4 regions of the Paenibacillus cineris genome follow, and region 1 is predicted to be linked to each of the others. Evidence: riboswitches for the same ligand, from Rfam matches in the RefSeq annotation. Region 1 holds a riboswitch; each other region holds the start of a gene.

Evidence for each region. A riboswitch is a leader RNA that binds a small molecule or an ion and turns the genes downstream of it on or off. The one in region 1 is predicted to bind cyclic di-AMP.
Region 2: another riboswitch for cyclic di-AMP. It lies ahead of KI379_RS33495 (C40 family peptidase); the one in region 1 lies ahead of KI379_RS32675 (3D domain-containing protein).
Region 3: another riboswitch for cyclic di-AMP. It lies ahead of KI379_RS01075 (hypothetical protein); the one in region 1 lies ahead of KI379_RS32675 (3D domain-containing protein).
Region 4: another riboswitch for cyclic di-AMP. It lies ahead of KI379_RS04285 (alpha/beta fold hydrolase); the one in region 1 lies ahead of KI379_RS32675 (3D domain-containing protein).

Annotation. Positions count from the first base shown of each region.
Region 1 is NZ_BORU01000007.1:12,068-14,266, forward strand. Features, by position in the region: gene KI379_RS32670 (TatD family hydrolase) at 1-590, shown strand, start outside; cyclic di-AMP (ydaO/yuaA leader) riboswitch at 795-1,021, shown strand; gene KI379_RS32675 (3D domain-containing protein) at 1,292-2,199, shown strand, end outside.
Region 2 is NZ_BORU01000009.1:37,004-39,202, forward strand. Features, by position in the region: gene KI379_RS33490 (C40 family peptidase) at 1-409, shown strand, start outside; cyclic di-AMP (ydaO/yuaA leader) riboswitch at 787-926, shown strand; gene KI379_RS33495 (C40 family peptidase) at 930-1,421, shown strand; gene KI379_RS33500 (GNAT family N-acetyltransferase) at 1,643-2,131, shown strand.
Region 3 is NZ_BORU01000001.1:185,249-187,447, reverse strand. Features, by position in the region: gene kdpA (potassium-transporting ATPase subunit KdpA) at 1-247, opposite strand, end outside; gene kdpF (K(+)-transporting ATPase subunit F) at 317-394, opposite strand; gene KI379_RS01075 (hypothetical protein) at 536-925, opposite strand; cyclic di-AMP (ydaO/yuaA leader) riboswitch at 1,061-1,233, opposite strand; cyclic di-AMP (ydaO/yuaA leader) riboswitch at 1,356-1,567, opposite strand; gene KI379_RS01070 (glutathione peroxidase) at 1,878-2,199, shown strand, end outside.
Region 4 is NZ_BORU01000001.1:837,450-839,648, reverse strand. Features, by position in the region: gene KI379_RS04290 (SDR family NAD(P)-dependent oxidoreductase) at 1-236, shown strand, start outside; gene KI379_RS04285 (alpha/beta fold hydrolase) at 401-1,216, opposite strand; cyclic di-AMP (ydaO/yuaA leader) riboswitch at 1,400-1,564, opposite strand; cyclic di-AMP (ydaO/yuaA leader) riboswitch at 1,652-1,839, opposite strand.

The sequences.
Region 1 (2,199 bases):
TAGGCTGGCATCCGCAGGACGCCGTTTTTATGCAGGAAGGCGATCTGGATTGGATTGCATCCTTATGCAGTCACCCCAAGGTGGTGGCCATCGGTGAAATTGGTCTGGATTACTACTGGGACACCTCGCCAAAGGACGTGCAGCACCGGGTCCTCCGCCAGCAAATTGGACTGGCCCGAGAGCTCAACATGCCGATTGTTATACATAACCGGGACGCCCATGAGGATATTGTGAAAATATTACGGGAAGAGAAGGCCGGCGAGGTCGGCGGTGTCATGCATTCGTTCTCGGGGAGCTGGGAAACCGCGAAGCTATGCCTGAATATGGGCTTCCATCTTTCGTTTGGCGGACCTATTACGTTCAAGAATGCCAGAGTCCCCAAAGAGGTTCTGGCTCAGGTTCCGATGGACAGGCTGCTCATCGAAACGGACTCTCCTTATCTCACGCCACACCCTTTCCGAGGGAAGAGAAACGAGTCGGCAAACGTCCGTCTGGTCGCTGAAGCGGCAGCCCAGATTAAGGGGGTTGACCTGGAGGAAATTGCCCAGATTACCACCCAAAATGGGCTGGAACGATTTGGAATTGTATGAAATCGGGAGAAAAACAGCCGAAAAAATGAGCATGAGCGAATGATTAAAGAATTTTAACAAACAAAACGCCGAATATTACATTTTTTTAACCACTTTTTCAAATAAACGTGGTTGATTACCGCTTTACAACATGCATCAAAACAGGATATCATCTTTTCAGTGAATCATTGAGCTGTCGTTAAGGTCTTACCTTCGCAGCTTCATGAACCAGTCTCGCTGAGTCTCCCGCATGGGAGAACGGGGGAACCAATACTGGAGCGGGGCATGACAGACCGGAAGCGGTCCGGTGCTCGCAATCGTATTTGATTTCTTTCTTGGGTCTCTGGGGTGAATTGAACGGCTTTACGCCATGAGCGTAAGGACGCGAATAGGGCGGCTCTCTTTCGCCCGAACCCGACAGCTAACCCCGTAAGCGGATAAAGAGAGGTACCCTCGTGCATGACAATTCCGATATTCAGACATCCGGAAGCCACGAAAGAGTCCTCGTAAGCTCTTTTCTATCGGCTTCTTTTGTTTTGAATAAAGGAGAGGCAGTCATCATACTGTTGTATAACAGGAGGTGACAAATCATGATGGAGAGATTGGTTCATGGTGCAAGAACGCATGCTTTCTGTGGGTTCTTGTAAAAAATTGAGTATAGTCGCGTCAAATACAATCATGCATAACTCTAGACGGCGAGGCTATGAAGGAGGATCGAGAAAGTGGGCGTTTTCCAACCAGAGAAGACCCATGATTCAAAAATCTCCAGCATGTCTTACGCATTGCGATGGAAGCATGAGAATTTGCGCCAGATCTCCACTGCAGCTATCGTTTCAATCGCGGTTACCCTGATGATCTTGCTGCTCGTGTACAGTCAATCGCGAAAACAAGTTTATTTGGTAGTAGACGGTCAAATGAAATCTGTACAGACCAATACATCTTTACTTCAAGAAATGCTGGATGAGCAGGAAATCAGTCTGAAACCCGAGGACCAAATATCGATGCCGCTGAGCGGGGCTATATCCGACGGCGACAAGGTCGTGATCGACCGCGCGAGTCCTGTGAAGGTGACGGCTGATGGTGCAACGAAGCATTTGTATACAACGGCCAAAACGGTCGGCGACGTGCTGAAAGAAACCGGCGTCAAAGTCAAGGAAACAGACATTGTCACTCCGGCTGTCGAAACGGCGGTCTCCACCAACACGGACATCCGGATCGTCCGGATGAACAAACAAGTGATACAGCGTCATGAATCCCTCCCCTTCCGGGTGGTCAAAACCTCCGACCCCAGCATTTACAAAGGCGAGTCGCGGGTGATTCAGCAGGGATCTCCTGGCGTCATGGTGCAGTACATCGAAAAGAAGTACAAAGACGGCAAGCTGGTGTCCATGAAAATGGTGGGCAAAAAAGTGCAGACGGTGACCAAGGATAAGGTCATTGCCGTCGGCACGAAGAAAAAGCCTGTTCCCGTAGTGACCGAAGTCAAAACAGCCGTTGCCAAAGCTTCTTCTACCCCTGCCAAGGTGAAGAAGGTCAGCAGCAGCAGCAGCAGCAGTAACAACCGGGTCAGCAAGGCCGGCGTTGACTTTTCCTACAAGAAGCTGATCAAAGTCTCCATGACCGCTTATTC
Region 2 (2,199 bases), on a different contig from region 1:
CGGCAGCGTATTTGCGGATTCATCTCTGAATCACATCGTTAACAACACGATCGGCGTTTCTTACAAAACCGGCGGAACAACTACGAACGGCTTCGATTGCTCCGGTTTTACCCGTTACGTGTACCAAAAGCTGGGGTTAAACCTCCCGCGTGTATCCGCTGCGCAATATAAAACAGGTACCGCTGTTTCCAAAAGCCAGCTGAGAGCAGGAGACCTGGTTTTCTTTAACACCCTAGGCGCAGGCGTATCCCATGTCGGTATTTACATCGGCAACGGAAAATTCGCGCACGCGTCCTCTTCGAAAGGCGTTACCATCAGCAAACTGAGCCAAAGCTACTACGCCAACCGCTACGTTGGCGCCAAACGGGTCATGAGTACGGCCAAATATCAAGCTGCGGTTTACAATTGATTATCTCTCGAAAACAATGCATATCCAGAACAACCCGCGCCGCTGATTTTTGCCGAAATCGCCCCGCGGGTTTGTTGTTACTTATTAGACGTAAGAACCACCGAAAAGGTAACAGCATTTCAAAAAATTTTTTTACACGAGTAAATCCACGGTTTTCTCCTGTTTTTTCCACCCTTGTCATTTCTTTTACCCACTCGTCCAACAAATAAACATCATTTCCTATAAATTTTCCTACAAATCTTCTTTTTCTGTTAGAAACAATTGCCAAAGTCCGATTCCTTTGTTACAATAGTCCCAGCGATAGTAACAACTTTGTAATCTTTACCTGACACAAAGTTGCGAACGAATAAGAAGTACCAGGGAATTATACATAGTGTAAAAAGTTCATGCCGAATTTCCTCACACTAAGGAAAGCGGGGGAACCAGTTATGGGTGAATTGATCTTGCTTCAGAGGGATCATAGGGGGCCTTCTACCGAATCCTTAAGCTAACCTCGCAGGCGCCGGAAGGGGTATTTTACTTGAAGAAGAAGCTTGCAGCAGCAGTCATGAGTTTCGCCATCGTGCTCACGGTCGGCACAGGAAGCGCTTTCGCGGATTCCAAGATGGATAAAGTGATCGACAGTGCGATCGGAACCAAGTACAGAACGGGCGGAACCACAACAAGCGGATTTGACTGCTCGGGATTTACAATGTATGTATTTGATCAATTGGGCATCGATCTGCCCCATCAGTCTGGTTCCCAGTTCAGCATGGGTTCGGCCGTATCCCGCAGTGATCTGAGAGCAGGCGACTTGGTATTCTTTAATACATCGGGAGCCGGAGTATCCCATGTCGGAATTTACGTCGGCGACGGAAAATTCGCACATGCCTCCACTTCTCGCGGTGTGATCATCAGCTCTCTGAGCGACAGCTACTACGTCAACCGCTACGTTGGCGCCAAACGAATCATGAGTACGGATAAATACAAAACCGCCGCCGTCGATTCCGAGGACGTTGATGACGTCCAGTAATGCAGGTAAAGCAAGGGTACGAGATCCCGTAGAATGAGATTTTTGCCGAAATCTCCTTTTGCGGGATTTTTTGCGGACAGAAATGGGTAACCTTTCCATTCCCGCCCGCTACTCCTCATTTACCCCTCTATTCCGAAATTAAACAGATATCTGGGACAATCCGGAATATTTTTTCTCTAATGTTCAAATCCTACAGGGAGGTCTGGAAGGGAGATCTGCACATGAACCTCCAACATGAGAGCTTCATGATCGTTCCTATGACCCGGGAGCATGCTGAGACCGTCTGCAGCTGGGTGTACGAACCTCCATACGATTTATACGGTTGGCTGCCGTGGGATCAGATGGAGGCGCTTGGCGTCGAATTTGGTGATCCTGAGGTGAGGCAAAGCCAATATGTATCCGTCCTGGATGCTGAACATACCTTGTGCGGGTTCGCGCAGTTCTTTCCCTTGACAGGTGTGACCCGGCTTGGTGTTGGCATGCGGCCTGATTTATGCGGCAAGGGGCTGGGTAAGAGCTTTATGCAGGCTGTGGTCGGCGCAGCCCGTGAAAAACGGCCTGGGGACGAAATCGACCTTGAAGTGCATACATGGAATAAGCGGGCCATCCGGGCTTACGGGAAGTCGGGGTTTGTCATCGCTGATACCTATCCCAAGCTGACCCCTGAAGGTGAACAGCTGTTTCACTGTATGGTCTATGAAGGGGTCTAACTTGAACATTCCATCATCATAAAAATGGTACAAATTTGTGTATTTTTGGTGGCCCCAAGTTTGGATTC
Region 3 (2,199 bases), on a different contig from region 1:
GCAGCAATATATAGCTGATCGCTACCAGAAAGATATTGGTTGCGATCATGCTGAGCGCGTACTTTTTCCAATTCATGCTGCCCCGCTGCTTCAGCCCGATGATCCGGTATAAAACTCTTTCCACGCCGCCGAAAATCCGGTCCGTCCGGTTCGGTTCATTGGAGAATATATGATATACGTAAGTGCCTACCGGCTTCACGAGCAGCAGGAGCACGAAAATGACGATACAAATTTGCAAAATATCCAAGGCTGGCTTCCCCCTCTTACGAGCATGTTCTGCTTTGGCCCCTTGAGGCTTACAGATTTAAAATACCGGTCAAAATTTTTCCGGATGGATCAAGGCGTAAACCAAATAGATAAAGACAAGCACGGCGAATGCCCCAACGACAATCATTGGTCTTTGCCCCCTTCTTCCACCACTCGGCCGCACCAATGAAGAAATAACAAGAACACGCCAAAGGTGGCAGCGAGCGCAAGTATCATATATACATCCATCATCGTTTCCGGTCTCTCCTTTGCATGGTTAGAATCATCTTTATTTCAGTAAAAATCCGACTTCGCCGTTTAAGGTATAAATGATGTGATCTGCACCAAGCCCCCGGTAAATGCCGGGTGAGCTGCCCTTCTGCGTAATGACATATACCGGTTCCGACGTCCAGGGACGGCAGATTTGCAAATAGCGGCAGGTCAGGTTGAGGCTGCTTTCAAACAGGAAGATTTTGCCAACCTCTATTTCGGGCACCACCCAATCCTCCGCGTGATTCGTATTCAGCCGGATGATCTGCTGCACCCCCATTTTTCTCAAGAGGCGTTCCTCCCGGGCACTGTTGGTCAGAACGGCAAAGGGCCTCTTCCAATACATCAGCAGCTTGATAAAATTGCGTCCCGCCTCGTTCGGCGCGGTCACGATGACGACGTTGTCCATTTCAAAGGCTCCTCCTGTGCGGCAGCCGCGAATACGCAAAAGAAGCCGCAGGGAAAGAAGGACCTTTCCCGCGGCTTCTTGAATGTGGACGAATATGAAGGATCGTCCTATATTCAAAATGCGCACGACAAGTGCTGCCTCTCCCGTTACGCTGACGAGGTTAGCTGTCGGATTCGGGCGTGAGAGTCGCCCTACCTTCCGATACTTACCGTACCGGAAAGATTCACCCCGGCGGCTTCCATTCCAGGCGGCCGCTGTGGTTCCCCCGCTCCCGGCCGTTTCCGGCCGAAATTAAGCGTTATTGATAAGTGTATGTGATTGTGATGAATGCTCTCTTTTGTTCCAGTAAGCTAAAAAAGGGTAAAAAAAACACAGAGGCCAGCTGATCCCCCTGTGATCCGAAAGTTTATTCGGGTCGCAAGTTTCATCATTCCTCTCTCAAACGACGCTTACGAGGTTAGCTGACGGATTCGAGCGGTGAGAGTCGCTCTACCCGGCCGGATCCATGGCATCCGTAGCCGGGATTCACCCCTGCGGCTGGCAGCAGACCCCCGACTCTCACACCGGTTCGCTGCTCCATGGCACGCGTTTGGTTCCCCCGATTTCCGCGCTTTTTTTGCGGAAACTCAGCGATTAGTAATGGAAACTGTATTGAATACGCTCTGAATCATACACCCGCTCCTTCCAAGCTGTAAAGGCAGTCTAAAAATCATGAACCGCGAATTTTGGAACATTCAGGACCTTATTAGCGCTTACATTTTGGCTTTTTGACTTCTACCTCTTCCATGCTCCCGATTTGGCGCATTTATGGAATCCAGGTCATTCGGGGACACTGGCTCGCAGGAATATCCGCATTGACATTACAGTTCAATCGTTTAAAATTAAATTGTGTGCTTGGTAAATGCTTCGGCTGGATGATGATTCATAGCAGCACAAAAGGAGGAGGATGGCAGTGAGCGTCTATGATTTTCAAGTGAACACGCTGCACGGCAAAGAGGTATCGTTAAAGGAATATGAAGGTGACGTGCTGCTGATCGTGAACACGGCCAGCAAATGCGGATTTACGCCGCAGTTTCGCGGGCTGCAGGAGCTGTACGACGAGTTCCGCGACCATCATTTTCAAATTCTCGGTTTTCCGAGCAACCAGTTTGCCAATCAGGAGCCCGGTACCAGCGAGGAGATCGGCGAATTCTGCCAGATGAATTACGGGGTCACGTTCCCGATGTTTGAGAAGATCGACGTCAAGGGCAGCAACGCCCACCCACTGTTTCAAT
Region 4 (2,199 bases), on a different contig from region 1:
GGATGAGAACAGAACTGGTATTAAGGAACTTCGGTACAGATGAAGCTCATTGGAAAGAGGTTGAGGCTCTGAAACACACGGAGTCGCCGTACTACGTAGGGCGAGCGGTGTCAGCCCTAGCTGGGGATGATGAGGTGAAACTGAAAAACGGACTGGTACTACAGGTTGGTGATCTTGCCCAGGAATACGGGTTCACCGATATTGATGGACGGTTCATCCCTCCCTTTTTAATATAATCAGTCTCATTGAAAAAACGAATACTCGCTAGAGCTCAGTTAACCGCCTTCTTATCGGGCGGTTAACTGATTAGCTAATATAGGAGTAGATCGTTTGGGTGAGGGACAGTGCGATTCAAGATGCGACTTTCTTTCCAGGAGGCAAATCCCATGAATGCGGGTTTCTATCCTCCATAAGCTTCCCGGGTCCGGTAAATATGCTGGTCCATCAAAAAGTTCAACAGCATGCGGTTGAATGCATGGGGCTGGCACAAATGGGTCGGGTACATCGCATCCTCGATCGTCGCCAGCTGCACATGCCTGAACAGGGTGGCCGCCCGCTGCATTTGCTTGACGAACCACTCGCTTTGGCTGCCTGCGACGCACAGTACAGGCATCGGCAGCCGCGCCAAATTGGCGGGCATCTCCATACGCAGCAGCTCCATGCGCTGCTTGATCGACTCTGTCGGCCGCTTGTGGTACAGCTCCTTGCGGAGGATGCTGTAGACCGGTCTCCACCGGTTATACGTCACCCGCAGCGACCGGAGGAAAAACTCCGCAGGCAAATAATAAGACAGCCAGCTGCACGCCTCGCAAATATTCAGCAAATGGTTCTTTTTCCCGAAGCATCCCGCGAAGTAGCTGTCTACGAGTACCAGGGCGCTGACCCGGTCCGGATGAAGGGCGGCAAACGTCTGGGCGAGCACGCTTCCGCTGGAACAGCCGACAAGCGTCGCCTGCGAAATATGCAGCTTATCCAGCAGCTCGCACAGATCGCTGCATTGGGTTTCCATAATGTGCCCGACCTCCACGTCAAGCTTCCCCGAATTGCCGTAACCCCGGAGGTCCAGCACGATTACCTTCGCCCGCTTGCTGAAATATTCGACCTGGGGCTCAAACATATGATGGGACGACAAATGCCCGTGAATGAACACGATGGGCGTGCCGCTGCCGTGAATTTCATAATATAACGTGGTTCCGTTTACTTGTATCTGAGGCACTTCATGTTCTCCTCTCTCCCAAATAACCTGTTTTCTCTGTTTGTGCAAAATCGTGGGCGCCGCCCGCTTGGGAATCGATGCTTCTTCTTGTTTAAACAACAAAAAAGAAGCACCGGAAAGAGGACACTCTTCCATGCTTCCAACTCCAAGGCCGAATAAGCCTTTCCATCTGCATGAATAACAGCTGCCTCTCTTAACACGCTTGCGTGGTTAGCTGACGGATTCGGGCCCAAGAGTAGCCCTACTCATCACTTTCGAGATTCACCCCATATGGCCGCAGCGGATGCTGCAGACACGACCGGTTCCCCCGCTTTCCGCCCTCCGGCGGAAATTCAGCGAATAGACATATTCCATGTACACGCTTCATCCTTCAAAATGAGCGCACAGAAAAACACAGAGCAGATACCCTGTGTTGATGCGTCAAATCACAGTTTCCTCCGCTCTCAACTACGCTTACGAGGTTAGCTGACGGATTCGGGCCGTGAGAGTAGCCCTACGGAAACAGGCATTGTCCTGCCTCCGATTCACCCCTGCAAGCCGCAAGCCCCAGCATAAAGATCCGTGGGACGAGGACTGCGATTGGTTCCCCCGCTTTTCATCGGAAAATTCAGCGTTCATCAAGTCGCAAATCTTACTCTATTGGATGATGAAATGAATATACGCCTGGGACGGCGAACTGTAAAGCAGGGAAACGATACGATTCCCTGCTTTATTTGGGGATCTGATGGGAAAACGGGTCCTAATCCGTAGGAATCATTGTTTTACGGCCTTTCCTACCGCTTTCCTTAGCTTTGCTGGATAACTGAAGGCGGGAAGCCATTCATATGGCTGAACCCGCCCATTGGATCGGAATATAATGCCGGTATAGGGCTGAAGCCGCTAGGCTGAAAAAAAGCGGCTTTTTGCCGGAATTTTGGACTTTGCACTGGAAAGATGCTGGTTTTGATCCGAAAAATCCGCCTCGTCTTCTTGCCAAAGATATC